DNA from 3 places in the Nonomuraea sp. NPDC005730 genome. Region 1 is predicted to be linked to each of the others. Evidence: riboswitches for the same ligand, from Rfam matches in the RefSeq annotation. Region 1 holds a riboswitch; each other region holds the start of a gene.
What was found. A riboswitch is a leader RNA that binds a small molecule or an ion and turns the genes downstream of it on or off. The one in region 1 is predicted to bind cyclic di-AMP.
Positions count from the first base shown of each region.

Region 1 (7,420 bases):
CACGGGCGCGTCGCTGGACCTGTCGGCCAGCACCATCGAACCGTCGAGCTGCCTGGTCAGGCGTACCGACCCGGCCGTCTCACCCGGCTCGGAGAAGGCCAGCACACCCAGCATCACCAGCGCCGCGCACGCGACCGCGACCGCAACCAACCGCTTCATCATCCGCCCACTTCCAGCTCACCGATCGCGCAGACCCTACCAACGACACAACCCCTCTCCGGACAGCCGGCCGGGGCGGGCCCGGCGCGGCGAGCCCGCCGGAGGATCTTCCATGGATACCTGATGACGATGAGAGAACGCTGTGAGGGGAGAATGACCTTCATGAAGGCGAACCTCCTCGACCCCGCGGTGGGCCGGTACATCCTCGACCACTCCACCCCGCCCGACCCTCTGCTCGACGAGCTGGCGCGGGAGACCGCCGAGGCGACGGGCGACGCCGCCAGGATGCAGATCTCCGCCGACCAGGGCCGGTTCCTGACCATGCTGACCCAGCTCGCGGCCCCGGCCGTGGCGGTCGAGGTGGGCACGTTCACCGGCTACTCGTCGGTGTGCATCGCGCGGGGGTTGTCCGGCGGGCGGCTGCACTGCTTCGACGTGAGCGAGGAGTGGACGTCGATCGCCCAGCGCTACTGGGAGCGGGCGGGCGTGGCCGACCGCGTCTCGCTGACGCTCGGCCCCGCCCTGGAGACGCTGGCCGCGTTCGACGAGCCGATCGACCTGGCCTTCCTCGACGCCGACAAGGGCAACTACCCCGGTTACTACGAGTTGCTGGTCGAGCGGCTGCGGCCGGGCGGCCTGCTGCTGGCCGACAACACGCTGCGCAGCGGCCACGTCGCCGATCCGGCGCGCTCGGAGACGACTACGGTGCAGATCCGCGAGTTCAACGACCTGGTGATCGAGGACCCGCGGGTGAGCGTGGTCATGCTGCCGGTCGCCGACGGGATCACGATGATCAGGAAGAACCACTAGATCACGGGACGCCACCCCCGTTACTCTGAGTGATCCTTTGGAAACCCCCCGGGAAAGCATGAGGACGCGGCATGGTCAGGCCCCTGGAAGAGCGCTACCGCACCGTGCGCGAACTGTTCCCCGAGTTCCGCATCGAGACGGTCCAGGGCCGGATCGTGGTGAACGAGCCGGGCACCTGGCAGCACAACACGATCCTGTCCCGGACGTTGTTCCAGCTCGCCGCCGCGGCGTCGGTCCGGGGCTGGGAGATCTGGCCGAACATCACCGTCTACCTGGGCCCCGGCCACGATCTCTACGTGCCCGACCTGGCCGTGGTCCCGCGCCGGCCGCGCCTGCACGAGGAGCACGCCGTCCACGGCGCCTCGACGATCCTGCTCGTGGACGTCGTCTCGGTGGCCACGACCTACGACGTGCACTTCGTCAAGACCGGCGGTTACGCGCGCGGCGGGGTGCCGCTCTACCTGGTGATCGACCCGTTCCAGCAGCTGGTGACGTTGTTCGGCGGGCCGGGCGGGCGGCGCTACCGCAGCGAGAACGTCGTCTCCCTGGGCGAGCCGGTGTTCCTGCCCGACCCGTGGAACCTCCACGTCGACACCGCGGCCCTGACGGAGGCCGGCGCCTGAACGCCGGCCGTCCGCGCGGCTCTAGCCGACCTTGTGGATCCAGTTGCGGGTGTCGGGACGGGCGCCGTACTGGATGCCGACGAGCTCCTCGCGCACCCGCATCGTCACCGGGCCGGGGGTGCCGTCGGCGATGGTCCAGGAGCGGTCGTCGCCCCTGACCGAGCCCACCGGCGTGACCACGGCGGCGGTGCCGCACGCGAACACCTCGGTCAGCTCGCCGGAGGCGCAGGCGGACTCCCACTCGTCCACCGAGATCAGCCGCTCCTCGGTCTCCAGGCCGAGGTCGCCGGCCATCTCCAGGATCGACTCCCGGGTGATGCCGGGCAGCAGGGTGCCGGTGAGCGCCGGGGTGACGAGCTTGTTACCGAAGACGAAGAACAGGTTCATCCCGCCCATCTCCTCGACGTACTCGTGCTTGTGGGCGTCGAGCCAGACGACCTGGTCGCAGCCGTTGTCGACGGCCTGGCGCTGGGCGACGAAGGCGGCGGCGTAGTTGCCGCCGCACTTGGCGAAGCCGGTGCCGCCGGGCGCGGCGCGCGTGTACTCGGTGGACAGCCAGACCGAGACCGGCTTGATGCCGCCGCTGAAGTACGAGGCCGCCGGCGAGGCGATCACCATGTACTTGTAGGTCTTCGACGGGTAGTTGACGCCGAGCCCGGCCTGCGTGGCGAACATGAACGGGCGCAGGTAGAGGCTGTGGCCCTCGGTGGTCGGCACCCACTCCTTGTCGGCCGAGACCAGCAGCTCCAGCGACTCCACGAACGCCTCCTCCGGCAGCTCGGGCATGGCCATGCGCTCGGCCGAGCGGTTGAAGCGGGCGGCGTTCGCGTACGGACGGAAGGTCGCGATCGAGCCGGAGATCTGCCGGTACGCCTTCAGGCCCTCGAACAGCTCCTGCGCATAGTGGAAGACCGAGGTCGCGGGGTCGAGCGAGAGCGGCCCGTACGGCATGAGCCTGGCGTCGTGCCATCCCTCGCCGTCGATGTAGTCGATCGAGATCATGTGGTCGGTGAAGACCTGCCCGAACCCGGGGTTCGCCAGTACCTGCTCCCGCTCGGCCGCGGTGCGAGCGTGGTCGGAATGCTGCACGTCGAAGCTGAGCTTCTGAGCGATGGTCATGACGGCGGTCCTTCTCTCTACGAATCTGCGACTTCAAAGCTGATTCTGGTAGCTACTGCCCGCGAGCAGTATTCGTACTTCCTAGTGTCTCGCGATTTGGGATGGCAAGAGGCAGTTGGGGGTGGTTCGATCCGGTGAACGCAAAAAAGCGCCTGGCAGTCCTCGTCCGGACCGCCAGGCGCGTGCGGGGCTAGGCGGTCCTAGCCGGCTACTCGCGCGGCGATGTCGTCGCCGATCTCGCTGGTCGTGCGGCCGGCGCGGCCGGTCACCCGCTCGGCGATGTCGGCGGCCACGGCCTGCTCGACCTTGGCGGCCTCGGCGTGCAGGCCGAGGTGGTCGAGGAGCATGCCGACGGACAGGATGGTGGCGGTCGGGTCGGCCTTGCCCTGACCGGCGATGTCGGGCGCGCTGCCGTGCACCGGCTCGAACATGCTCGGCGAGGTGCGCTCGGGGTTGATGTTGCCGCTGGCCGCCAGGCCGATGCCGCCGGCGATCGCGGCGCCGAGGTCGGTGATGATGTCGCCGAACAGGTTGTCGGTGACGATCACGTCGAAGCGCTCGGGCTGGGTGACGAAGAACATCGAGGCCGCGTCGATGTGGCTGTAGTCGGTGGTGACGTCGGGGAACTCGGCGGCCACGCGGTTGACCGTGCGCTGCCAGAGGTCGCCGGCGAAGGTGAGCACGTTCGTCTTGTGGACGAGCGTGAGCTTCTTGCGGGGCCGCGACCGAGCCTTCTGGAAGGCGTAACGCACGACGCGCTCGACGCCGTGGGCGGTGTTCAGCGACTCCTGGGTGGCGATCTCGTGCGGCGTGCCGCGGCGCATGACGCCGCCGGTGCCCGCGTAGAGGCCCTCGGTGCCCTCGCGGACGACGACCATGTCGATGTGCTCGGCGGAGGCGCCGGCCAGCGCGGTCTCGACGCCGGGGAACAGCTTGACCGGCCGCAGGTTGACGTAGTGGTCGAACTCGAACCGGAGCTTGAGCAGCAGGTCGCGCTCCAGGATGCCGGGCGGCACGCTGGGGTCGCCCACCGCGCCGAGCAGGATCGCGTCATAGCCGCGCAGCTCTTCGAGCACCGCGTCGGGCAGCGTCTCGCCGGTGCGGTGGTAGCGGGCTGCGCCCAGGTCGTAGTGGGTGGGCTCGATCTTCGTGCCCACGGCCTCCAGGACCTTGAGCCCTTCGGCTACGACCTCGGCGCCGATGCCATCCCCGGGGATGACGGCCAGGCGGATGTTACGCGACTCCATGGGCGGTACCTTACCTGCTCGTCTCGGCTGACGAACACATCATCTCAACAACCGGACAATCCGTTTTGGGGGGATTGCGACCTTTTGACCGTTTCGTTAGAGTCCGACGAGCCTAATCCACGCAGCCGCTGCGTGGAGCCGGGGACCCACCTTTCCCCCCGGGGCGAATCGGCTGCGCCTCCCCCCAAGGAGCACCGCCGTAGGGCTACTTCCAGGCCCGAGCCCGTCAGCTAACCCGGTCGGCCACGTGGAAGGACAGTCCCCTGTCTAGCATCGCCATCCTTTTGGCGGTGGCAGCGGGCGCCGCAGGTCTCGCGCCTGCCGCCCCCGCGGCTCCCGCCGCTCCGGCCGCCCCCACCCCCTCCGTCACCCTCACCGGCCCCCAGGTGAAACAGGTCCAGGAACGGCACGTGCCGAAACCGGCCTGGAAGATCGCCCTCGAATACGCCATGGACAAGCGCGGCACCCCGTACGTGTGGGGTGGCGCCAGCGAACGGGGCTACGACTGCTCGGGCCTCATGCTCCGGGCCTACGAAGACGCCGGTATCGAGCTCCCCAGAACCGCCGCGGAGCAGTACGGCGCCTTCTCCAGGAAGATCGCCTGGAAGGACCTCGAACCAGGCGACCTGGTGTTCTTCAGCGGCCTCGGCCACGTTGGCATGATCTCCAAGCCCGGCTACATGGTCCACTCCCCCCACACCGGCGACGTGGTGAAGGAGGAACGCCTGTCGCAGTGGCGCAGGCAGGCCTTCGTCGGCGCGGTACGCCCCGACCCCAAGGGCGTCAAGCGCTGGGCGGACTACAAGCAGCTCCGCGAGGCACCCGCCCCCGCCATGCTCACCGCGACCCTGTGACGACGACCTTCCCCGGGGCGTGCCCCTCCTCCTGGTAGCGGACGGCCGCCGGGAGCTCGCCGAACGGGAAGGTCCTGTCGATGACCGGGGTGACCGCGCCCTGCTCGATCAGCCCGGTCAACGTCAGCAGGTTCGCCCTGTTGCTCCCGCAGCGGACCACGTCCGCCCTGACGATCCGCTGCGGGACGAAGGGCCCCGACGCGAGCGCGGCGAACATGTGGCCGGCCGGCTGCACCCAGCGGCCGGCCGGTCCGCCGACCAGCACGTACGTGCCCTTCCTGGTCAGCACGCGGCGGCAGTCCGCCGGCCGGCGGCCGCCCGCCACGTCGAGCAGCAGGTCGAAGCGCCGCCCCGACGCCGCGAAGTCCTCCTTGGTGTGGTCGATGACGTCGTCCGCGCCGAGCGAGCGGACCAGGTCCGCGTTCCGCCCGCTGCACACGCCCGTGACGTGCGCCCCCAGCGCCTTGGCGAGCTGCACGGCGAACGTGCCCACGCCGCCGGACGCGCCGTTGACCAGCACCTGCTGGCCCGGCCGGACGCGTCCCTCGTCGCGCAGCGCGATCAGCGCGGTGTTGGCCGCCATCGGCACCGCCGCCGCCTGCTCGAACGACAGGCCCGCCGGCTTGGGCGCCACCTCGCCCTGCCGCAGGCAGACGTACTCGCCGAAGCCGCCCCCCAGCGACATCGCGTACACCTCGTCGCCGGGACGGAACAGCGTGACGTCCCTGCCGGCCGCCTCGACCACCCCCGCCACGTCGGCCCCGAGGACGGCGATGCTGGGCCGGCGCAGCCCGACCCCGCCGCCCATGACCCGGGCCAGGTACGGCTCTCCCCGCATGAAGTGCCAGTCGTAGGGCTGCACGGACGTGGCCCGCACCCGGACCAGCACCTCGTCGTCGCCCGGCACGGGCCGCTCGACGTCGGTCAGGACGAGCTGGTCGGGCGAGCCGAACGAGCGCAGGACGTACGCCTTCATCGTTTTTCTCCCTCGTGCCGCTGATGTGCCGTCAGTGTGGCCGTGACCTGCACGGACGCTCAACGGTCGAAAGGCGACGGCTCGATGGCCGAAAGTACGACCGCCCTCCCGCCGATGGTGCGAACCGGGACGGGCCGTCCGCGCGATGACCGGGCACGGGCGCGGGCGGCACGCTCTCAGGCATGAGATGGATCGCACCCGCCGGGTTGCTCGCGCTCAGCGTCGTCCCCCTGGTCGCCGGCGCGCTCCGGCTGACCGAACTGGCCGCCGGCGCCGCCGTCACGGCGGACAACGCGCGCTTCTTCGCCATGCCCGTGCCGGTGCTGCTGCACATCCCGGCCTCCCTGGTGTTCTGCGTCCTCGGCACGTTCCAGTTCCAGACCCGGTTCCGGGCCGGGCGGCCGGGGTGGCACCGCGCGGCGGGGCGGGTGCTGGTGGCCTGCGGGCTGGTCGCCGCGTTGTCGGGGTTGTGGCTGACGCTCTTCTCCGACCTTCCCGCCGGCGACGGGCTGCTGCTGGCCGCCTTCCGGCTGCTGTTCGGGACGGCCATGGCCGCCTGCCTCCTGCTCGGCCTGGCCGCGATCCGGCGGCGCGACGTGGCCCGGCATCGCGCCTGGATGACCCGCGGGTACGCGATCGGGCTCGGCGCGGGCACGCAGGCGTTCACCCTGGCGTTCGGGCTGGCCGCCTTCGGGCCGCCCGGCGAGCTCGGCCGGGCGCTGCTCGTCGGCGCGGGCTGGGTGATCAACCTGGCGGTGGCCGAGTCGATCCTCCGCAGAGTCCGTCGAGGTCAGGCGCGTACGCGGTCGGTCTCGTAGGCCCACATCGCGATCTCGACGCGGTTGCGCACGCCGAGCTTGGTCATCAGGCTCGCGACGTGGCTCTTGACCGTGCTGAGCGAGATGTGCAGCTCGCGGGCGATCTCGCTGTTGGTCCGGCCGCGGGCCACGGCGCGCAGGATCTCCTCCTCGCGGCCGGTGAGCGCCTCGATCGGCTGCGCGGGCGCCTCCGTACGCCCGGCTCCGGCGAACGCGGCCAGCAGGCGCGCGGTCACGCTCGGGGCGATGAGCGCCTCGCCGCCGGCCGCCGCGGTCACCGCCTGGGCGAGCAGCGCCGGGCCGGCGTCCTTGAGCAGGAAACCCCTGGCCCCGGCGCGCAGGGCGGCGTAGACGTACTCGTCGAGGTCGAACGTGGTGATCACGACCACCGCCATGGGGTCGGCGACGTCGGGTCCGGCCAGCTCGCGGGTGGCCGCGATGCCGTCGAGGCCGGGCATGCGGATGTCGAACAGGCACACGTCGGGGCGCAGGCGGCGGGCCAGCTCGACGGCCCGCCGGCCGTCGCCGGCCTCGCCGACGACCTCGATGCCGGGCTGGGCGTCGAGGATCATCCTGAGCCCGGTGCGGGCGATCTCCTGGTCGTCGGCGACCAGCACCCGGATGGCCGCCGCCCCGTCCGGATCGCTCACCGCGGCCTCCCGCCGGTCGTTCACGCCGCCTCCCTCCGGGTCGCTCACCGCGGCCTCCCGCCGGTCGTTCATGTGGTCTCTCTCGGCAGGACGGCGGTGACCGTCCAGCCCCGGTTGGGGTTGGGGCCCGCCTCGCAGGTGCCGCCGAGCAGGGCGGCGCGTTC
Region 1 covers NZ_JBEXYK010000010.1:54,727-62,146, reverse strand. Annotated here, with positions in the region: gene ABZ444_RS15545 (thioredoxin domain-containing protein) at 1-162, opposite strand, end outside; gene ABZ444_RS15540 (O-methyltransferase) at 322-969, shown strand; gene ABZ444_RS15535 (Uma2 family endonuclease) at 1,041-1,592, shown strand; gene ABZ444_RS15530 (branched-chain amino acid aminotransferase) at 1,614-2,711, opposite strand; gene ABZ444_RS15525 (3-isopropylmalate dehydrogenase) at 2,912-3,958, opposite strand; cyclic di-AMP (ydaO/yuaA leader) riboswitch at 4,058-4,218, shown strand; gene ABZ444_RS15520 (C40 family peptidase) at 4,249-4,812, shown strand; gene ABZ444_RS15515 (NAD(P)-dependent alcohol dehydrogenase) at 4,796-5,788, opposite strand; gene ABZ444_RS15510 (DUF2306 domain-containing protein) at 5,971-6,606, shown strand; gene ABZ444_RS15505 (response regulator transcription factor) at 6,579-7,223, opposite strand; gene ABZ444_RS15500 (sensor histidine kinase) at 7,325-7,420, opposite strand, start outside.

Region 2 (7,420 bases), on a different contig from region 1:
ACCGCGACCGCGACCACCGAGGTGACCAGCGGCAGCAGCACGCTCATGCGGATCGGCAGGCGCCAGCGCAGCTTCTTGTTCAGCGCGTTGGCCAGGAACAGGGCCATCAGCATCTGCGGGATCGTGGCGAGCAGGAAGATGCCGACGGTGTTGGTGACGGCGTTCCAGAAGTCCTCGTCGGCCAGCAGCGCGGCGTAGTTGCCCAGCCCGGCCCACTTGGTGTCGCCGGCCAGGTCGTAGTCGTAGAGCGAGTAGTAGAGCGTGAAGGCCAGCGGGAACAGCCCGAAGGCGGCGAACAGCAGGAAGTACGGGGACACCAGGGCGTACGGCATGGCCTTGACGTCGAGTCGAGAACGCCAGAGGCGGCCGGGCGGGCGGTCGCGGCGATGGTTGTTCCGCGCCGCCCGCGGAAGGGTGTCGAGGCTCATAACAGACCTTTCAGCGGCAAGCCCGGCCCGCTGGCGCGGGCCGGGCGGGGGAAGATCAGCCCGCGGCCTTCACCGCGTCGTCGACCAGCTGCTGCCAGGCCTTGTCGTAGGCCACCGAGCCGTCGTCCATGCCCTGGATGACCGACTCGACCGCGTTCTTGACCTGCGCGTGCTTCACCCCGAGGAAGACCGGCTGCAGGCTCTCCGCGGACTTGGCGAAGATCTCACCGATCGGGGCGTCGCTGAAGAACTCGTTCTTCGCGCCCTGCACGGCGGTGTCGGCCTGGGCCTTGCTGTTGCTCGGCATGTTGCCGAAGTCGGTGAAGATGCTCGCCTCGGTCTGCGCGCTGGTCAGGTAGTCGGCGACCTGCGCGGCCTCCTTCGGGTGCTTGGACTGCTTGGGCACGGCCACCCACGAGCCGCCCCAGTTGCCGCCGCCGCCGGGCACCGAGGCGACGTCCCACTTGCCCTTCATGCCGTCGCCGGCGTTGCCCGAGACCACGCCGAGCATCCAGGACGGGCAGCCGACCGTGGCGAAGGCGCCCTTCTGGGTGCCCGCCGCCCACTCGTCGGTGAAGTTGCGCAGCTTGGCCGTCAGGCCGGACTGGCTGAGCTTGGAGGCGAAGTCGAAGCCCGCCTTCACCGCCGGGTTCTTGTCGACGATGAGGTTGTTCTCCTTGTCGAAGTAGGCGACGTTGCCGTTCTTGGCCGCCTCCTGGTACAGCACCACGTTGTAGAGCGTGTTGGTGCCGTCGGTGAACTTGGTGTCCTTCACCTTCGCCTGGAACTGCTGGCCGACCTTCATGAAGTCGTCCCACGTCGGCCACAGGGCGGCGACCTTCTCGCGGTCCGTGGGCAGCCCGGCCTTCTTGAACAGGTCCGCGCGGTAGCACAGGCTCATGCCGCCGATGTCGGTGCCGAGGCCGAAGATCTTGCCGTCGGCCGTCACGCCGTTCTCCCACTTCCAGGCGGGGTAGTCGGCCTTGCGGCCGTCAAGGCCGTACTCCTTCAGGTCGGCCCACCACTCGGGGTGCGCCTTGGCCAGGCCCATGCCGCCCTCGTCGATGCCGACGACGTCGCCCGCGCCGTTGCCGGACTGCAGCCACTGGATCATCTGGGGCCAGTACTGCTGCTCGAACTGGTCGGTCAGGTGCTCTTCCTTGATCTGGATGTCCTTGTGCTCGGCGTTCCACTTCTCGATGGCGTTCTTGTAGCCGAAGTTGGAGCCGCCGCCGAAGGTCTGCACCCGGATGGTGACGGGCTCGGCCGCCGCCGCGGAGGAGGCGGGACTGTTGCCGGCGGCCGGCGTGTCGCCGCTGCCGCACGACGCGACGGTCAGCGCCGCCGCGGCCAGAGCTGAGGCCGCGGCCAGACCGCGACGCTTGCTGATCATCATGGGGGACCCCTTCTCGGGTGACTGATGGGAGGTGCACCGCGGCACGCGCTCCGCCGCGGTGGGAGTCTTTGGGAGCGCTCCCACAAAGGGTGCACTTACCGGCTGTGTCCGTCAATCCGCCGAAACGGAACCGTTACCAATCGTGCGTTTTGCCACCCAGAATCAGGATTTAAGGGGGTAAAGGGTGTGAAGGGCTGTTTGGGAGCGCTCCCACCTCAACAGACATCTTTCATGCCGCATCAAGGGCATGTCGCCCGGACCCTCCGGGCTTGCTCCCGGTCAGGTCCGGCTGTCACCGAGCGTGACGGCCGCCTGGCACGTTCCAGCGCCCGGCCCGACACCCCGCCCGGTCCAGCACCCAGCACAGCGTTCGGCCCCGTGCCCGCCCCAGCGCCCGCCCCAGCGCCCGGCCCAGTGCCGGGCACTGCGCGCGGTCGATGGGGAGGGTGCGCTCAGCAGGCGGCGGCGCGCTCGTGCAGCAGGGCGCGCTCGCGGGAGTTGCGGGTCATCGAGGCCGCCCGCTCGAACTCGGCCCGCGCCTCGCCGCGCCGGCCCAGCCGGAACAGCAGGTCGCCGCGGACGCTCGGCAGTAGGTGGTAGCCCTTGAGCGACGGCTCGTCCACGATCTGGTCGAGCAGCTCCAGGCCCACGGCCGGGCCGTAGGCCATCGACAGCGCCACCGCGCGGTTGAGCTCGACGACGGGGGAGCGGGCCAGCCGGGCCAGCGACTCGTACAGGCCCGCGATGCGCACCCAGTCGGTGTCGCCGGGGTCGAACGCGCGGGCGTGGCAGGCCGCGATCGCGGCCTGCAGCGTGTACGGCCCCGCCGCGCCTGCCGGCTCCTCGGCCCGCTCCTCGGCCAGCCTCTCGGCGCGTGCCAGCGCCGCCAGCCCGCGCCCGATGAGCAGCCGGTCCCACCGGGTGCGGTCCTGCTCCAGCAGCAGCACCGGCGCGCCGGACGGCCCCACCCGGGCCGCCGCCCTGGACGCCTGGATCTCCATGAGCGCGACCAGCCCGTGCACCTCGGGTTCGGCGGGCATCAGCCCCGCCAGCACCCGGCCCAGCCGCAGCGCGTCCTCGCACAGGCCGGGCCGCATCCAGTCGTCGCCCGCCGTCGCCGAGTAGCCCTCGTTGAAGATCAGGTAGATGACCTCCAGCACGGACGACAGGCGTCCGGCCAGCTCGGCGCCCTGTGGCACCTCGAACGGGACCTTCCGGTCGGCCAGGGTGCGCTTGGCCCGCACGATGCGCTGGGCGGCGGTCGGCTCGGGCACCAGGAACGCGCGGGCGATCTCGTCGGTGCTCAGGCCGCCGAGCACCCGCAGCGTCAGAGCCACCCGCGCCTCCATCGACAGCGCCGGATGGCAGGCGGTGAAGACCAGCCGCAGCAGGTCGTCCTCGATCTCGTCGGGCTCGGACGGCTCCCCGGCGGTCTCCAGCCGGTGGCCCAGCTCGGCCAGGTTGCGGGACATCCGCTCGTTCCTGCGGATCAGGTCGACGGCGCGGCGCTTGGACACCGTCATCAGCCAGGCGCCCGGGTTGCGTGGCACGCCCGACCCCGGCCACTGCTCCAGGGCCGCGACCAGCGCGTCCTGGGCCAGTTCCTCGGCCAGGCCGACGTCGCGGACCAGCCCGGCCAGGCCGGCGATGAGCCGGGGCGCCTCGATCCGCCAGACCGCCTCGATCGCCCGGTGGGTGTCGGAAGCCATCACCGGCTCATGACACCAGCACCGTCCTCGGTCCGCAAGCCGGGGTCAGCTCTCCTGCCCGCCCAGGCGCCGGCGCATGGCCTTCTCCCGCTCGATCTCCGCCGGGTCGGAGGAGGCCGCGTCGGGCGCGTCGGAGGCGTCGTACACCCGCCACACGTCCAGCCCGGTCCCGTCGTGGCCCTCGGGGACGGGCACCCGCATGGCCCATTCCAGGGCCTCCTCCCTGGACTTCACCTGGATCAGCCAGAACCCCGCGATCAGCTCCTTGGCCTCGGCGAACGGGCCGTCGATCACCGTGGCCCGGCCGCCGCTGTAGGCGATCTGCGCGCCCTGTGAGCTCGGGTAGAGCCCCTCGGCGGCCAGCAGCACCCCCGCCTTGGCCAGCGCCTCGTTGTAGGCGTGCATGTTGTCGACGAGCTCCTGGCTGGGCAGCGCCCCGGCCTCGGTCTCCGCGTTGGCCTTGCCGACGATCATGAATTTCATCCTGCACGTCCCTTCCGTCCGCGGCCCCTGGGCGGAGCCGGTCTCGCCGAAGCGTCGAACGGGCGCCGGCCGGATCGACACGCGGGCGCGGACCCGTCCGTTCCCAGGGCACCGTACCGGTCGAGCGGCCGCGTGGCCGATGTGCCATCCTCGCCCCATGCCCCAACCCGCACAAGACGCCCCCGTCCCCAACCGGGCCCTCTGGGACGAGCGCGCCCGCGTCCACGGCTCCACCTCAGCCGACCGGTTCTACGACGTCGACGCCTTCCTCGCCGGCCGGCAGACCCTCTACGCGCTCGAACGCCGCCTGGCCGGCGACGTCGCCGGAAAGGACCTGCTCCACCTGCAGTGCCACTTCGGCCTGGACACGCTGAGCTGGGCACGTCTCGGAGCGCGGGTGACCGGCGTGGACTTCTCCCCGGTGGCGGTCGCGCGCGCCCGCGACCTGGCGGCCAGGGCCGGGCTGGCGGCCACGTTCGTGGAGGCCGACACGCAGCGGCTGCCGGAGTCGCTGGCCGGCGGCTTCGACGTGGCGGTGGCCACGTACGGCGTGTTGTGCTGGATCGGCGATCTGGGCGCCTGGATGCGCGGCGCGGCCATGGCGCTGCGGCCCGGCGGGCGGCTGGTGCTGGTCGACCTGCATCCGGCCTACCAGACGGTGGCCTCGCTCGACCCGCTGGTGGCCGACTGGCCCTACGGCGGCGGGCAGGCCCACCGGGAGACGGTGACCGGCACGTACGCCGACGCCGGAGTGGTGACCGAGGCCCACGAGGCGGTCGAGTACCCGTACTCGGTGGGCGAGATCGTCACCGCGGCGGCGCGGGCCGGGCTCACGGTGGCCGAGCTGGGCGAGCACGTCGAGACCGACATCGACCCGCGCGGCCTGCTGTCCGAGGGCGCGGACGGCCGGTACCGGTTCCCGTTCGGGGACTCGCACCTGCCGATCCTCTACTCGCTGGTGGCGGTCCGGCCCTGAGACGCGGCGAGCGCGCGTCCCTCGTGCGGGACGCGCGCTCGGAGCGGGGGAGGTCAGCTCGCGTACTGGGGGTATCCGTAGCCGACGACCTGCGACTTCGGACGGACGCGCTCCTCTACCTTGCCGTTGCCGGTGTTGCCCTCGACCGTGGAGATCGTGCCGTCGTGGTTGTCCTTGACGACGAAGCCGACGTGCTGGATGGCGTCCAGGCTCTTGCTGCCGCCCCAGGAGAAGAAGACCACCGCGCCGGGCCTGGCCTCGGCGCCCCAGCGGTCGTTGGCGGCGAACCACTTGGCGTGGGCCACGGTCCAGGCGTCCCAGCCGACCTGCGGGCGGGCGCCGGTCTGCTCGCCGACCCAGGAGACGAAGATCGAGCACCAGGGCGCGTTCAGGTACATCGCGCGGGTGCCGCCGTCGCGGGCGATGGTCTCGGCGGCGCGCCGGGAGTCGGCGTACCACTTCTGGAACTTGGTGCCGCCGCCGTAGGCGTTCTCGGAGGTGCCGACCTGGGACTTGGCCATGGCCAGGACCTGCTCGGCGGTGACGTTGACCTGGGTCTCCTCCGCCTTGCGGGTCTGGGCGGCGGCCTGCGGCGCGACGGCCGAGTGGCCGGTCGCGGCGGCCGGGCCGGTGCTGTCGGCGGCGGCGGCGGTGGCGTGGCCGCCGATGGCGGAGGCGAGGATGGCCGCGCCGAGCGCGGCGTGGGCGTAGTTGATCTTCGGGGCACGGATGGGACGGTGCGTGGCCATCGAGGGCATTACTCCTTGCTTCCATGCCGCTTACCGGGTTAGCTGACGGGTTCGGACGTGGAAGCTGCCCTACGGCACCGAAGTGCCGATTCACCCCAAAGGACGTGGGTCCCCGGTTCCGCCCGGAGGCGGATTCAGCGGTCACAGGACGATCCTGTGAAATGTCTTGCGATGGTTGGACAAAGCCGGTCAAACCGGACGTCTGCCGCGAGATGCCCCATAAGGTAATACATCGGGCAAGAGCAAGGCAAATGCCTAAAGGTCCAGCTAGGAGAGCTGGGCCCTCGCTTCGGCCAGAAGCCCCATCATGGCAAGGGATTCGTCAAGCGGCATGACCGCGCTCTCCGTCCGGCCCTCGATCGTGGCCGCGCGCACCTCGCGCAGCTCACCCGCGTAACCGTTGTCGGCCGGGTCGAGCACCAGCTCCTCCGTCTCCATCGACGGCCCCGACAGCAGCACCCGCTGCGGCGCCCAGAACGGCGCCAGGATGTCGGCCCGCATCGACGTGCCCACCACGCTCGCGTCGTTGGGGTGATGCGCCAGCAGCGACACGTCCACCAGGGCCCGCCGCCCGCCCGGGTACAGCAGCAGCCCGCCGGCCTCGGCGTCGACCCCGCTGGGCGCCAGCGAGCCGGCCACGCGCAGCTCCGCGGGCATGCCGAGCAGCAACTGGGCCAGCCCGAACGGGTAGATCCCCAGGTCGAGCAGGGCCCCGCCGCCCAGCTCCGGCGCCCACAAGCGGTGGGCGGGGTCATAGGGCAGCGCGAAGCCGAACGAGGCCCGCACCGACCGGATCTCACCGAAGCGCGGATCGGCCGCCACCCGCTGGATGAGCGGGTTGAAGCGCATCCACATGGCCTCCATGAGGAAGACCCCGGCCGCGCGGGCCAGCGCCACCATGCGCTCGGCGTCGGCCACGTCGGCCGCCAGCGGCTTCTCGCACAGCACCGACTTGCCCGCCGCGATGGCGGCCTCGGCCACCTCCAGGTGCTGGGCGTGCGGCGTGGCGACGTAGATCGCGTCGACGGCCGGATCGGCGCACAGGGCCTCGTAGGAGCCGTAGGCGGACTCCGCGCCCAGCTCGTCGGCCAGCGCCCGCGCCCTGAGCGGGCTCCGCGAGCCGACGGCGGCCACCCGCATGCCGGGCTCGGCCACGATGGCCGCCCCCACGGTACGCGCGATGCCGCCGGTCGCCGCTATTCCCCAGGTGAAATCTCGCACGACCGAGATCGTAGAGCGCTCAGGTCAGGTTGAACGAGTCGGGGTCGGGCCCGATCCGCCGCCCCGCGTTCATCGCGCCGATGGCCGCCATGTCCTCGGTGTCGAGGATGAAGCCGAACACGTCGATGTTCTCCTCGATCCGCGAGGGCGTGACCGACTTGGGGATCACCACGTTGCCGAGCTGCAGGTGCCAGCGGAGCACGATCTGCGCGGGCGTCTTGCCGTACTTCTCCGACAGCACGCGCAGCGCCGGGTCGGCCAGCAGCCCCTTGCCCTGCCCGAGCGGGCTCCACGCCTCGGTCAGGATGCCGTTGGCCTCGTGGAAGGCCCGCATCTCGCGCTGCTGGAAGTACGGGTGGAGCTCGATCTGGTTGATCGACGGCGTGATGTCGGTCTCCTCCATCAGCCGGGTCAGGGTGGCGACGGTGAAGTTGGAGACCCCGATGGCCTTGACCCGG
Region 2 covers NZ_JBEXYK010000054.1:8,897-16,316, forward strand. Annotated here, with positions in the region: gene ABZ444_RS39000 (sugar ABC transporter permease) at 1-428, opposite strand, end outside; gene ABZ444_RS39005 (extracellular solute-binding protein) at 484-1,824, opposite strand; gene ABZ444_RS39010 (RNA polymerase sigma factor) at 2,277-3,533, opposite strand; gene ABZ444_RS39015 (YciI family protein) at 3,579-4,016, opposite strand; gene ABZ444_RS39020 (methyltransferase) at 4,174-4,992, shown strand; gene ABZ444_RS39025 (CHAP domain-containing protein) at 5,046-5,741, opposite strand; cyclic di-AMP (ydaO/yuaA leader) riboswitch at 5,754-5,891, opposite strand; gene ABZ444_RS39030 (Gfo/Idh/MocA family oxidoreductase) at 6,009-6,962, opposite strand; gene ABZ444_RS39035 (aldo/keto reductase) at 6,982-7,420, opposite strand, start outside.
Region 2: another riboswitch for cyclic di-AMP. It lies ahead of ABZ444_RS39025 (CHAP domain-containing protein); the one in region 1 lies ahead of ABZ444_RS15520 (C40 family peptidase).

Region 3 (7,420 bases), on a different contig from region 1:
CCGCCGGGGCGATCAGGAGCAACGCCCACCTGGCGCTCCAGGACCTGCGCGAGGTGATCGGCGTGCTCCGCCACACCCCGCCGGGGGCCGCCGACCCGGTGCCCGACCGGCCGCAGCCGACGCTCGCCGACCTGCCCGCGCTGGTCGAGGAGTGCCGCCAGGCCGGCATGGACGTACGCCTCGACCTGGGCGCAGCCGACGGCGTCCCGGCCGGGGTGGGCCGCAACGTCTACCGCATCGTGCAGGAGGCGCTCACCAACGCGCGCAAGCACGCGGGCGGCGCGCCGGTGGCGGTGGCCGTGGCGGGGGAGCCGGCCGAGGGGGTCTCGGCCGAGGTGCGCAACCCGGTGTGGTCGCGGCACGGGCCGCGCATGCCGGGGGCGGGCGCCGGGCTCATCGGGCTGACCGAACGGGCCGAGCTGGCCGGCGGCCGGCTGGAGCACGGCGTGACCGACGGCGAGTTCCGGGTGCGCGCCTGGCTGCCGTGGCCGGGAGAGAAGGACGGGGACGGACGTTGAACGACGGAGGGCCGATGGACGCGCCGATCAAGGTGCTGATCGTGGACGACGACGCGATGGTGCGGGCCGGGCTGTCGATGATCCTGGGCGGGGCCGCGGACATCGAGATCGTGGGCGAGGCGGCCGACGGGGCCGAGGTGCCGTCGCGGGTGGCCGAGCACCGGCCGCACATCGTCCTGATGGACATCCGCATGCCGGGCGTCGACGGGCTCACCGCGACCGAGGCGCTGCGCCGCACCGCTGCGCCGCCCGAGGTCGTGGTGCTGACCACGTTCCACGCCGACGCCCAGGTCGTGCGGGCGCTGCGCGCGGGGGCGGCCGGGTTCCTGCTGAAGGACATCCCGCCCGGCGACCTGGTCGACGCCCTCAGGCGGGTGGCCGCGGGGGAGCCGATCCTGTCTCCGGCGGTGACCCGGCAGCTCATCTCGCACGTGTCCGACGGGGGCGGGCGCGACCGCACCGAGCGGGCACGGGGGCTGCTCGGGCGGCTGAGCGAGCGGGAGCGCGAGGTCGCGCTGGCCGTGGGCCAGGGCCGGTCGAACGCCGAGATCGGGCGGGAGCTGTTCATGAGCGTGCCCACGGTCAAGGCGCACGTCTCGCGCATCCTGACCAAGCTCGACCTGAACAACCGGGTGCAGATCGCGCTGCTGGTCTACGACGCTAGCGGGTGAGCAGCTCCTCGATGGCGGCCCGGTGGAGCACCAGGTCGTCGGGGTCGTCCGGCATGGGCTGCTCGCCGAAGTGGATCCTGCGCTGCCACACCCGGGCCATGATGATGCCGTGGCGGAGGGCGGCGTACATCTCGTAGAAGTCGAGGTCGCGGGGCTCGTAGCCGGTTATTTCGCGATATTTCTGGCATACGTCGTCGCGGCGCATGAAGTCCGGCATGCCGGGCAGGTCCATCGTCACCGCGAGGTCCTGGAAGAAGCGGTGCAGGAAGATCATCCAGGAGACGTCCAGCTCGCGCGGGCCCACGGCGGCCATCTCCCAGTCCAGCACCGCCACCGGCGTGAAGTCCCGGTACATCACGTTGCCGATCCTGGCGTCCCCCCAGGTCAGGACGTCGGGGCCGGGATCGTCCGGCCAGTGTGAGCCGAGCCAGTCGAAGGCCCGCTCCAGCACGGGGATGGGCCGTGCGCCGTGCGCCCACCGGTAGTAGGCGCGCTGGGCCTCGACGTGCGCGCGCAGGCCGTCCGTGCCGCCCGGGGCGAGCGGGCCGAGCACCGCGACGTCCTGTCCGGTGTACGGCGTCTCGTGCAGCGCCGCCATGAGCCCGACGCTCGCGTCCTGCAGCCGCCGCCGGTCGCCGGGGGCGGCGTCGTGCAGCCAGCCCCCGAACGTGTACGGCATGACGTCCGGCGGCACGTCGCCCTCGGCCTGCTCCATGACGAAGAACGGCGTCCCGAGCGGCGCGGGGTCGGGCTCGAACCAGAGCGGCCTGGGCGCTGGGATCCCAGCTTTCTCCCTGGCCAGCCGCATGACCTCGAACTGGGCCCGCAGATCGTAGGCGGGGAACACCGGGACGGCTTCCTCCGCAGGTGCGAGCCTGGCCACGCACCGCCGGGTCCCGGCGGCCCAGGTGGCGGTGAAGAACAGCGTCTCGCTGGACATGCCGTTGCCGGAGGGCCGCGACAGTTCCGACACCGTGGCGTCCCCGCCGACCCGGCCGCGCAGCCAGCGGGACGCCCGCTCGCGCAGTTCCTCCAGGTCACGCGTGGACGTGCGCATCTGTTCCGTCACCGCTCACCTCCACGCCGGATCGCTGCCCCGGCTCAGTCGTATACCCCCTACCAAGCGCTTGTCTAGGTTCAAGGGACCGTTACGGTCAGGTACGCAAGAGCCGTACCCTTGTCTGAAAGGGCATGTCACGAAGGGACAAGTGGGATGAGTTCAGCGGGTGAAGGCCTGTCTCGCCCGCTTCCCGAGCAGGTGCGCCTCAATGTCGTCGACCTGGCCGCGCAGGTTCTCGGCACGATGCCCGCCGTCTCCGTGCCGCCGCCGCTGCGCGGCATCGCCAAGTTCGACCCGCGCAAGCGCGCCAAGCTGGGCGGCGCGCCGATCGCCGCGCAACTGGAGAACGACAAGAAGTTCCGCGAGCTGGTCGCCGAGTCGGTCGCCGCCGGATGGCCCGAGCTGGTCGCCGCGCTGGCCGAGGGCAGTGTGCCGCCCGCCGCCGACCCGGTGCTGGTGGCTGCCGCAGCCTATCTCACCAGGCCGCCCGGCTGGGCGGAGATGATCGAAACCGCCCGCGCCGACCTTGAGCAGTCCGCCGTGGCGGCCGAGGGGTCCGAGCGCGAGGAGGCGGTGACACGGCTGCGCGAGCAGCTCGCCGCCCAGAAGACCGCTGCCAAGGAGGAGGCCGACCGGCTGCGCGAGCAGATCAAGGCGGCCCGCGCCGAGAACTCCGACCTGCGGCGCAAGCTCCACGACGCCCGCGAGCGGGCCAAGGCCGCCACCCGCAGGGCCGAGGAGATGGAGCAGGCCGCCGACGACGTCCGGCATGCCGCCTCCACCGCCGGCAACGCGGGCGAGGCCGAGCTGCGCCGCCTGCGCGAGCGCCTGGCCGACGTGGAGAAGCAGCTCGAAGCCTCCCGCCGGGCCGCCCGCGAGGGCCGCAGCATCGAGGACGCCCGCATCAGGGTGCTGCTCGACGCCCTCCAGGACGCCTCGGCCGGGCTGCGCAGGGAGCTGGCGCTGCCCACCACGATCAGCAGGCCCGCCGACTCGGTCGCGGCCAGCACCGGCGAGCGTCCGGGGGTGCGCGGCGTGCCCGCGCGGGCCCTGGCCGACGACGACCCGCAGCTGCTCGACCAGCTCCTGGCGCTGCCGCAGGTCCACCTGATCATCGACGGCTACAACGTCACGAAGACCGGCTACGGCACGCTCACCCTCGCCGACCAGCGCAACCGGCTGATGACCGGCCTCGGCGGGCTGGTCGCCCAGACCCGGGTCGAGGTGACGGCGGTCTTCGACGGCGCCGAGCTCAACGCGCCGGTGCAGGTGGTGGCGCCGCGCGGGGTGCGGGTGCTGTTCAGCGCGCCGGGGGAGATCGCCGACGACCTCATCCGCCAGCTCGTCCGGGCCGAGCCGCCCGGCCGGGCCATCGCCGTCGTCTCCTCCGACCGCGAGGTGGCCGAGTCCGTCCGCCGGATGGGCGCCAGACCGGTTCCGTCCGGTCTGCTGCTGCGCCGGCTGGGTCGCGCATAAGTTACGAATTAGCACTTTTGGCGAGACCCCGTCCGCCACTTCTGTACTATTTCGCCCCAGGTGTAATCCCTGGGAGGCGACGCTGTGAGGTTTGGCCGGGTGACGGTGGCCGCGGGTCTCGCGATCGGACTGATGACCGTCCCGATGGGTGCGGCGCTCGCTGATCCCAAGCCCACTCTCAAACAGGCCAAGGCCAAGCTCGAGAAGCTCAACGACAAGGCCGACAAGGTCGTCGACCGGTACAACACGGCGACCGAGAACTACAAGAAGGCCAAGGACGCCTACACCACGCTGAACGACCGCTACAAGCGCAAGCTGCAGACGGTCGCCGACCTGCGGGCCGAGATCATCAGGGCGGCGGTGGACTCGTACAAGATGGGCGGGGACGTCACCTCCCTGCCCGGCATGGTCGGGGTCGACAACCCCGAGAACCTGCTGGCCGGGCTGGCCATGGCCGGGCAGCTCTCGCGCGAGCGGCTGGAGAAGCTGGCCGCCTTCGACCGCGAGAACAAGGGCCTCAAGGCCGAGCGCGACAACGCCGAGACCGCGCTGGCCGACGCCGACAAGGAGCGGGACGCCGTCCAGCGGGAGCGGGCCGAGGTGCTGAAGCTGGTCGGCCAGCAGAAGAAGCTTCTGGACAAGCTGGGGGCCTACAACCCGGGCAACCCCAACAGCACCGGCATCAAGTACACCGGCCCCGCCTCGGGCAGCGCGGCCGCCGTCCTGCAGTTCGCCTTCGCCCAGGTCGGCAAGCCGTACATCTACGGGGGCACGGGCCCGCGCGGCTACGACTGCTCAGGGCTGACCCAGGCCGCCTGGCGCGCGGCCGGCGTCACACTGCCGCGTACGACGTGGCAGCAGTGGGCCTGGGGCGCCGGCCGGAAGGTGGACATCAAGGACCTCCAGCCGGGGGACCTCATCTTCAGCGAGGGGCTCGGGCACGTCAGCATCTACGCTGGCGGAGGCAAGATCGTCCACGCGCCGCAGACGGGCGACGTCGTGAAGGTCGTCCGCCTCGCCGACTACCGCCGCCCCCTGGTCGGAGCCATCCGCCCCTGACCCGTCCCGTGACTGCCCGGCGACCGGAATCGCGGGCGGCTTCGGGCTGCCACGACCGCTGGGACGAACGGGACAAACGGGGCGAAAGGGCCCTGACAATCAGGTGTGCCGGGAAGTGTGAGAAGGGTCACAAAGCGGTAACGGAACCCGCTGCTCCAGCAGGGATTTCATCCTTTACACACATCTTTATCTGATCTTTACAGCCGGTGTCTCCCTTTGCCAAATCTTGACCCTTCGGCGTAGTTTCTGGCGTCGCGGTCAGCAAGCCATGCGCACCGCGAATCGACATCGGAACCCCCGATGCGGACCAGATAAAAATCCATCGGTCGCCGCCGATATCCCTATGCAGAGACAACCATCGGGCGGCGACCTGCCGAGTCCGTGCAGCCAGGAGGCACGGAGCCGGGGACCCAAAGATCCCGTAATCCCCCGGGATCAGGGGTGAATCGGCGCGTCATCGCGCCGTAGGGCGACTTCCAGGCCCGAATCCGTCAGCTAACCCGGTAGGCGTTCGTGGAAGACACAAGGAGAAATCCTGTCTACCTCCCTGCATAACCCCCGTCTGTCCCGACTTGCCCTGAGGGGCGTCGCACTCACGATGACCGTGACGGCCGGAGGTGCGGCTCTCCATGCCGTACCGGCCGGGGCGCAGACGGTGAGCGAATCGGCCGCCGGGCTCACCGCGGTGTCCAGCACCGCCAAGGCGGCCACTGCGAAGTCGGCCAAGTCGGCGAAGACCGCCAGGTCCGCCAAGTCGGCGAAGGCCGCGCGGCAGGCGTCGAAGGCCCGCAGGGCCGTCGCCGTCGCCAAGCACCAGGTCGGCGACCCGTACCGGTACGGGGCCACGGGCCCTGGTGCGTTCGACTGCTCCGGACTCGTCCAGTACGCCTGGAAGAAGGCCGGAGTACGACTCCCGCGCGTGACGAACAGCCAGTTCGCCCGCATCAAGCGCAAGGTCTCCTGGCGCCACCTCAAGCCGGGCGACCTGATGTTCTTCAACGGGCTGGGCCACGTCGGCATGTACGTCGGCCACGGCAAGATGGTCCATTCGCCGCGGACCGGCGAACGGGTGCGCATCGACAAACTGGGCGGATGGCGGAAGTCGTCGTTCGTCGGCGCGGTGCGTCCCGGCGCGTGACAACAGGCCCCGCCCGGACCCTCCCCGGTCCGGGCCGGGGCCTGTCGCATGCCCGGCCTCGTCAAGGGACCGGTCTGGCGAAGGGACCGGCCTCGTGAAGGGACCGGCCTCGTGAAGGGACCGGTCTCGTGAAGGCCGGGAGGGGCGCGGGCCGACTAGCATCGGGCCGTGTCCTCGCAGGTGCGTCCGTCCCTCCGCGGTCCGGGCCTGCTCCTTTCGGTCCTGCTGCTGTTGACGGCGGTTCTCGTGGTCGCCGACGCGCCGCCCGCCGCCGTCCTGCCCGCCGGTGCGCGCGGGTTGTGGGGCGACGGCGGTCAGGTGGCCCGCGGCGCACGGTCCGTGGTCGTGGGGCACCGCGCCGACCCCGGCGTGCTCGCCGATCTGGCCCGCCGCGCGGACCTCGCCGGACGGCGGGTGTCCGCGGTGCTCGGCCGTCCGGTACGCGCGCTGGTCGTCGTGCCGGACTCCGACGCCGAGGCGGCCGGGCTGGCGGGCACGGGCCCGCTGGACGGGCTGGCCGCGGTGGCCGACGGCGCCAGGGTGATCATCGTGCCCGGCTCCTTCGCGCGGCTCACCCCCGTGGGACGCGACGTCGTCCTCGCCCATGAGCTCACCCACGTCGCCGCGGGCACCGACCGGCTGCCCGTCTGGCTCTACGAGGGGTTCGCCGACTACGTGGCCTACCGCGACGCCGGGCTCCCCGTCGGGACGGCCGCCGCCGAACTCGCCGCCGACGTACGGGCCGGCCGGCTGCCGAGCGAGTTGCCCGGACCTGCGGCTTTCGCCCCCACGGCCGCCGATCCCGGACGGCTCGCGCGGGCGTACCAGGAGGCCTGGATGGCGTGTCGCTTCCTCGCAGACCGGTTCGGTGACGGGACCCTGGTACGGCTCTACCGTGATGCCCGCGTGGCCGGCGTCGATCAGGCGCTCGCCTCCGTGGGGCTCACCGCCGAGACACTGGCGGCACGGTGGCGCGAGTACGTACGAGAGCAGCTCGCGTGAAGGGGAGGCAGATGAGCGAGCGGAACGACCCGCCCCGGGAAGGGGACGAGCCCGCCGGAGCGGTCGCCGGAGGGGCCGACGAGCCCGGCACGGCGGTCGCGGCGGCGCACGGCGGCGGTGTGGCCATCAGGGACGACGGCGGTGACCGGCCCGGCGACGGTGGACCGCCGGAGCCGTCCGGCACCACCGAGCCTCCGGAATCCCCGGGCCGCCCCGACGACCCGGACGACCCGGACGCCCGCCCCGACGCCCGCCCCGACGCCCGCCCCGACGCCCGCCCCGACGCGGACGCCGACCCCGGCACCGAGGACCCCCGTCACCCCCAACCCCCCACCCCCGACGACCGCCCCCACGCGACGCGCGCCGGCGCCCCCGCCGCCGAGGGCTCGGACGGCTCCGGGAAGAGCCCTGAGAACCCCGACGAGCACCCGGACGACCCGGGAAAGGGCGGCAAAGGCCGCGGCAAGGGCAAGGGCGGCAAAGGCGGAGGCAAGGG
Region 3 covers NZ_JBEXYK010000003.1:128,939-136,358, forward strand. Annotated here, with positions in the region: gene ABZ444_RS05600 (histidine kinase) at 1-518, shown strand, start outside; gene ABZ444_RS05605 (response regulator transcription factor) at 533-1,189, shown strand; gene ABZ444_RS05610 (phosphotransferase family protein) at 1,179-2,258, opposite strand; gene ABZ444_RS05615 (NYN domain-containing protein) at 2,448-3,725, shown strand; gene ABZ444_RS05620 (NlpC/P60 family protein) at 3,858-4,784, shown strand; cyclic di-AMP (ydaO/yuaA leader) riboswitch at 5,146-5,309, shown strand; gene ABZ444_RS05625 (C40 family peptidase) at 5,440-5,922, shown strand; gene ABZ444_RS05630 (hypothetical protein) at 6,091-6,924, shown strand; gene ABZ444_RS05635 (M48 family metallopeptidase) at 6,936-7,420, shown strand, end outside.
Region 3: another riboswitch for cyclic di-AMP. It lies ahead of ABZ444_RS05625 (C40 family peptidase); the one in region 1 lies ahead of ABZ444_RS15520 (C40 family peptidase).